2 linked regions of the Caballeronia sp. LZ062 genome follow. The protein of the gene in region 1 binds, or shares a complex with, the protein of each later gene. Links are inferred from orthologs where the notes say so. Each region holds a gene or a part of one and is shown on either strand. Other genes may lie near its edges. The genes, in order: P9239_RS11505 and P9239_RS09405.

Region 1 (3,245 bases):
CAAAGCGATCTCGTCGCGCCTTATTCGCAGGCGCTGCACTATCTGCCGTCGTATCTCCAGCAACTGGAGATGGAAAGCAACGGCAAGTCCGCGACGCTCGACGGCGGCATGGTCGACTACCCGACCGCCGCCGTGATCTGGGGCGAGCCGGGCACGAGCGGCCAGCACGCGTTCTTCCAGATGCTGCATCAAGGACCGACCATCATCCCGATCGACTTCATCGCGCTGCTGACGCCTGAGCACCCGCTCGTCGATCATCACGCAAAGCTGCTCGCCAACTGCTTCGCGCAGAGCGAGGCGCTGATGCTCGGCCGCACGCTCGAAGAGGCGAAGAAGGTGGCGGGTCCGGGCAAGGAAGAACTCGCGACGCACTTGAGTTTCCCCGGCAACCGGCCGACCACGACCATCCTGCTCGACGCGCTCACGCCGCAGTCGCTCGGCGCGCTGATCGCGCTTTACGAGCACAAGGTGCTGGTGCAGGGAACGGTGTGGGACATCAATTCGTTCGACCAGTGGGGCGTCGAATTGGGCAAGATTCTGGGCAAGGTCGTCGAGGCGGATATCACGGCAGCGAGCGCGGATCCGGCCAAGCACGATTCGTCGACGTCCGCGTTGATCGAGCGCGCGCGCAAGGCGCTGAAGCGCTGAATGCCGTTTGTGCTGACGCCCGCATCTTCGCCGATGCGGGCGTTTTCGCGTCTAGACGGCGAGGCCGTTGACGAGCCGCCCCGCTTCGATCGTGACCGTCGCGTCGCAGCGTTGCGCAAGTTCGGTGTCGTGCGTGACGAGCACGAGGGTCGCACCGTTGCGCTCGTTCATCTCGAACATCAGGTCGATGATCGCGTAGCCGGTCGCGGCGTCGAGGCTGCCCGTGGGTTCATCGGCGAAAAGAATCGCGGGATGCGTGGCGAAGGCGCGTGCGAGCGCGACGCGCTGTTGTTCGCCGCCGGAAAGCAGCTTCGGGTAATGCCCGGTGCGCTGCGAAAGTCCGACCTGGTCGAGCAGCGAGCGCGCACGCTGTGCAATCTGATCGTGCGGCATCTCGGCGCGCAACTCGAGCGGCAGCATGACATTCTCCAGCGCGGTCAGGTGCGGCATCAACTGGAACGACTGGAACACGAAGCCGACCGCGCCGCTTCTGAGCGCCGCGCGCTCGTCTTCGTTCAGTGCCGATAGCTCCTTGCCGAGCAGGCGAACCGAGCCGTCGCTCGCGCTGTCCAATCCCGCGAGCAAGCCGAGCAACGTCGACTTGCCCGACCCGGATGCCCCGACGATCGCCACGCTGCTGCCCTTCGCGATCGACAAGTCGATGTTGTCCAGAATCGTCAGCTCGCCCGTGGCGTCCTTCACCCGTTTGCTCAATCCCCGAACTTCGATGACCGGCTCGATATTGTTTTGCATGGACACCTTGAATAAGAACTGGAGCGCGCGTGATTTCGTGAAGGCTGCAATCGCGAGCGTGATGCTGACGGCGGCTGCTTTGTCGAATGCGCAAGCAGCCGATGCGCAAGCCAAGCCAGCCATCGTCGTGCTGGGCGACAGTCTCTCGGCGGAATACGGCCTGCCGCGCGATACCGGCTGGGTCAATCTGCTGCGCGAGCGGCTGGCGAAAGAGCGTCTCGATTATAGCGTCGCCAATTCGAGCATCAGCGGCGACACCACGAGCGGCGGACGCGCGCGGCTCACCACCGTGCTCGCGCGCATCAAGCCGGCAGTCGTTATCGTGGAACTCGGCGCCAACGATGCGCTGCGTGGCGTGCCGCTCACGACCACTGAAGCCAACCTTCGCGCCATCGTGGATGCATCGCAGGCCGCCCATGCGAAAGTGCTGCTCATCGGCATGTATGTGCCGCCGAACTACGGCCCGGACTATTCGCAAAAGTTCCACGCCGTGTATGAGCGCATCGCGAAGGACAAGAATGCAGCGCTCGTCCCGTTCCTGCTCGCGGGCATCGAAAACAAGCCGTCCATGTTCCAGGCCGACCAGATTCATCCGACGGTGCAGGCCCAGCCATTGCTTCTAGACAACGTCTGGCCGACGTTGAAACCCTTGCTGGGCGCGGGCGCGTCTCGGTAGCCGCGACGCAGCCGCCACAGCACTTCAAAACGCGAAACGCGGCCAGGATTCAGGTGTCTCAGACTCTCGCGTCACTCTTATAACCCGCTCGACATCGAGCGACTCTACAAGGAGGTCACGTGAAATACTTCCCCTTGCTCGCATTGACCGTTGCGATCTCTGCCTGTGCCGCACAGCCGCCTGCCGGCGTGCAGCAAGTCGGCACGAGCCAAAAGGCGCCGAAGGCAGTCGCACAATGCATCTCTCAGCAGTGGGCGACGAAGTCGCAGCAGCAGGTGATTTCGCAGGACACGCTGGCGAACGATCAGGCCGTCGACGTGTTCGTGCCGGGCCAGCAGCCGCCTAACGGCGCCGCGGCCGTGGTGCGTCCGTCGTGGTCCGGTCCGGGTACGTGGGTCGGCTTCCGCGCCTCGGGCGCAGCGGGCAGCGACGCAACCGGCGATATTCAGGGCTGCCTGTAATTGCGCTTCGGTTCCGCGATGTACCGAGACATCGCACTGAACTGATTTCGCGATACTGCAAAAACAAAGCCCCCGCGCCTTTCGGACGCGGGGGCTTTTTCGTTATCAGGCTGCTGTGCTTACTCGTTCGCCGAAGGCGCAGGCGCCGTACTGAGTTTCACCTTCGAGCGCGCCTTGAGCGAGTCGATATAGGCTTCCATCTCTGCCTGCGCATAGACTTGCGCCACTTGCTGCTGCGCGCCTGCGAGGCGATCCGCTGCGACCGGCGCGGACTTCTCGACTCCGTTCACGCGATAGATCGCGTAACCGTCCGCGCCGAGGTCGACGCCGACATACGCCGGCAGTTTGGATGCGTCCGCCTTGAAAATCGCGGCGAGCGCGGCAGGCGGCAAGCCTTGGGCTTCGTTGCGCGAGACCGTGACCGCCGAGGTGAAGCCGTCCGCCGATTTCGACTTCTGCAATTCGGCCAGCTTTGCCTCGCCTTCCTTGTGAGCGAGCGCCGCGGCTTGCTCCGCGACGACCTTCGTGCGCACGGCATCCTTGACGGCGTCGAACGCGGGTACGGTGGGCGCCTTGTAGTCCGTCACGCGGGCCGCGATCAGCGTGTTGTTGCCGACGTCGATAGCCTGCGTGTTGTAGTGCTGCTTCACCGAATCCGGTGCGAACACGGCCGCGAGGAGCTTTGCGTTGTTGAGCGGATTGTCCGG
Region 2 (3,512 bases), 440 kb from region 1 along the record:
CGTCGAATTTCTCGCCGACAAAATTCCCGCGCTCGATTCCCTGTGGGACGCCATTCATACGCTGATTCGCATTCCGGCGGGCGCCGTGCTGGCGGCAGGCTCGCTCGGCCACGCCGATCCGACGCTGCTTACCATCGCCGCGCTCGCGGGCGGTACGCTCGCCGGGGCGTCACATTTCGCGAAGGCGGGCACGCGCGCGCTCATCAATCTTTCGCCGGAGCCGGTGTCGAATTGGGCGGCATCCGCCACCGAAGACGTCGGCGCGACGCTCGGACTCGTGCTCGCGTTCTTCGTGCCGCTCTTGTTCCTCGTCATGCTGATCGCGTTTCTGGTGGTCGCCGGCTGGGCGCTGCCGCGTCTCGTGCGCGGCGTGCATGGCGGCGTCTCGCGCATGGCCAAGCACATGCTGCCGGGCACGCATAACCCCATCAGCCGCCTGCGGAGCAAGCACGATTGAGCACGGCGGCCAACGACAAACCGGCGGCGAAAGCGTCGCACGCACCGCACCACACGCACCCGAGCGCCCGACTCGACTTCCTCCAGACCGTGCGCCAGTCGTGGCGCATGACCGCGCGCGACTGGCGCGCGGGCGAACTCACCATGCTGCTGCTTGCGCTCGTGCTGGCGGTCGCCGCGCTGTCGAGCGTCGGTTTTCTCGCGGATCGCATGCGGCAGGGGCTTGCCCGCGATGCGCGTCAGATGATCGCCGCGGATTTCGTCGTGCGCGCCGATCACCCCGTCGATCCGATGTTCGCGCAGGAAGCGCGTGCGCTCGGGCTGGACACGGCGGGCACGACCATCTTTCCGAGCATGGTCAGCTCGGGCGGGCAGACGCCGCTATCGCGGCTCGCGGCAATCAAGGGCGTGACGCCGGGCTATCCGTTGCGCGGCGCGCTGCGCATCGCGCCGGGCGCCGATGCCGCTGACGCGCCCGCGCAAGGCATTCCCGCGCCCGGCACCGTCTGGGTCGATCCTGCGCTGCTCGACGCGCTCAAGACGAAAGTCGGCGGCGCGGTAAAGGTCGGCACGCGCACCTTCACGGTCGCGGCGGTCATCACGCGGGAAATGGATCGCGGCTTCTCGTTCGTCAACTTCTCGCCGCGTCTCATGATGCGCGCCGACGAAATTGCGGGAACCGGGCTGATCGGCTATGGCAGCCGCGTCACGTACCGGCTGCTCGTGGCGGGGCTGGATGCGCAGGTCGAGCGGTTCGCGCAGTTCGCGCGCGGCAAGACCGACGGTGGCAAGCTGCGCGGGGTGGCGCTCGAATCGCTCTCGGACGGCCAGCCGCAAGTGCGGCAGACGATCGACCGCGCTAGCCACTTTCTCACGCTCGTTTCGCTCTTGACGGCACTGCTCGCGGCCGTCGCCATCGCCATGGCCGCGCACCGTTTCGCGCGACGGCATCTGGACGGCTGCGCGGCGATGCGCTGCCTCGGCGTCAGCCAGCGGACGCTGCGCGCGCTTTTCGTCAACGAATTTCTGGCGATCGGCGTGATCGGCAGCGTGGCGGGCATCGTGCTCGGGTTCATCGGGCATCTGGTGCTGCTGCATGCGCTCGGCTCGCTCGTCGATGTCGAGTTGCCGCAGGCGAGCGTCTGGCCGGCGTTGCAGGGTATCGCGATGGGCCTCGTGCTGCTGCTCGGCTTCGCGCTGCCGCCGCTTTTGCCGCTCACGCGCGTGCCGCCCGTCCACGTGATCCGCCGCGAACTGGGCGATGCGAGCCGCGTCGCGTATGCGGCGTATGGCGTCGGCGTACTGCTGTTCGCGGCGCTGCTCGTCATCGCGGCGGGCGAGCTGAAGCTCGGCGTGATCGTCGCCGGCGGGTTCGCGGCGGGGCTGCTGCTCTTCGGCGTCATCGCGCGCGCGGCGCTGTGGGCGGCGGCGCGCTTCGTGCGGCGCGAGAGGAGCCGCGCGGGCGTCGGCTGGCGCTATGCGCTCGCGTCGCTGGAGCGGCGCAGCGGCGGGAGCGCGCTGCAGATCACCGCGCTCGGCATCGGGCTGATGTGTCTCTTGCTGATCGGCATGACGCGCAACGATCTCATCAAGGGGTGGCGCGACGCTACGCCGCCGGATGCGCCCAATGAGTTCCTGATCGACATTCAGCCGGACCAGCGCGACGGCGTGCTCGCTTATCTGCACGGCCACGGCCAGCCCGACGCCGTGCTCTCGCCGATGGTGCGCGCGCGCCTCATCGCGATCAACGGGAAAGCGGTGAATCCCGACAGCTACGACAAGCCGGACGCCAAGCGGCTGGTGGACCGCGAGTTCAACCTGTCGTACACGACCGCGCTGCCCGACGACAATCGCGTGACGCAGGGCGCGTGGTATGGCACGAGCGGCAAGCCGCAGGTGTCGATGGAAGAGGGCATTGCGAAGACGATTCGCGTGAAGATGGGCGACATGCTGCGTTTCGACGTGGCGGGCCTGCCGGTGGAAGCGCCGGTCACCAGTCTGCGCAAGGTGGACTGGAATTCGTTCAAGGTGAACTTCTTCGTGCTGATGCCGCCCGAGGCGCTCGCGGACTTGCCTGCGACCTTCATCACGAGCTTCCATCTGCCCGCGAACGACCAGCGCATGATCGACGGCCTGATTGCCGCGTACCCGAACGTCACGGCTATCGACACCGCGCCGATTCTCGCGCAGATTCAGCGCACGCTCGCGCAGGTGATCGGCGCGGTGCAGTTCCTCTTCATCTTCACGCTCGCGGCGGGCGTGCTCGTGCTGTACGCGGCGCTCGCCGGCACGCGCGACGAGCGCATGCGCGAGTCGGCGCTGTTGCGCGCGCTCGGCGCATCGCACCGGCAAGTGCGCTCGGTGCAGGTCGCGGAGTTCGTCGCGGTCGGCGCGTTGGCGGGCCTCATGGCCGCGCTCGGCGCGCAGGGCATCGGCTACGTGCTCGCATCGCGCGTGTTCGAGTTCCATATCGATTTCAATCCGTGGCTCGTGCCGGCGGGCGTCGTCGCGGGCATTGCGTGCGCGGGGCTCGGCGGCTGGCTCAGCCTGCGGCGCGTGCTGGCGCGCCCGGCGCTGCAGTCGCTGCGGGACGCATAGGTTTTCAGTCAAAGCAAAGCAATGAGCGAAGTGAATCAACCGGCTTCCGAAGACGAAGCGACGAATCAACAACGAGCGCCGACCGCGTTCGAACTGATCGGCGGCGAAGAGCGCCTGCGCGCGCTCGTCGACCGTTTCTACGATTTGATGGATCTCGAGCCGGAGTTCGCGGGCATTCGCGCGCTGCATCCGCCGACGCTCGACAATTCGCGCGACAAGACCTTCTGGTTCCTGTGCGGCTGGATGGGCGGGCCGGATCACTACATCAGCCGCTTCGGGCATCCGCGGCTGCGGGCGCGGCATTTGCCGTTCGCCATCGCGTCGAGCGAGCGCGATCAATGGCTGCGCTGCATGGCGTGGGCGATGCAGGACATCGGCCTTGCCGAGCCGCTGCGCGAGCGTCTGCTTACATCCTTCTTCGATACCGCCGACTGGATGCGCAACCGTCCCGGCTGATT

Evidence for each region.
Region 2: the proteins of P9239_RS11505 (region 1) and P9239_RS09405 are in contact, whole or in part, in a cryo-EM structure (PDB 9GE8), measured with the Escherichia coli proteins. The link is inferred for Caballeronia sp. LZ062 from one-to-one orthologs.

What each region holds. Positions count from the first base shown.
Region 1 is NZ_JARTWB010000002.1:1,162,872-1,166,116, forward strand. What follows is about bases 305-3,238. They hold P9239_RS11505 (arylesterase), read left to right. Parts: upstream 305-1,399; coding sequence 1,400-2,077; downstream 2,078-3,238. Other genes in these bases: pgi (glucose-6-phosphate isomerase), read left to right, coding at 305-648; P9239_RS11500 (ABC transporter ATP-binding protein), read right to left, coding at 700-1,515; P9239_RS11510 (hypothetical protein), read left to right, coding at 2,197-2,538; P9239_RS11515 (SurA N-terminal domain-containing protein), read right to left, coding at 2,658-3,238. Also shown: more of pgi, read left to right, coding at 1-304; more of P9239_RS11515, read right to left, coding at 3,239-3,245. UniProt on the Escherichia coli protein: TesA is a multifunctional esterase that can act as a thioesterase, lysophospholipase and protease.
Region 2 is NZ_JARTWB010000002.1:718,486-721,997, forward strand. What follows is about bases 54-3,254. They hold P9239_RS09405 (ABC transporter permease), read left to right. Parts: upstream 54-453; coding sequence 454-3,054; downstream 3,055-3,254. Other genes in these bases: P9239_RS09400 (DUF4126 domain-containing protein), read left to right, coding at 54-457; P9239_RS09410 (group II truncated hemoglobin), read left to right, coding at 3,076-3,254. In the rest of the region: more of P9239_RS09400, read left to right, coding at 1-53; more of P9239_RS09410, read left to right, coding at 3,255-3,510.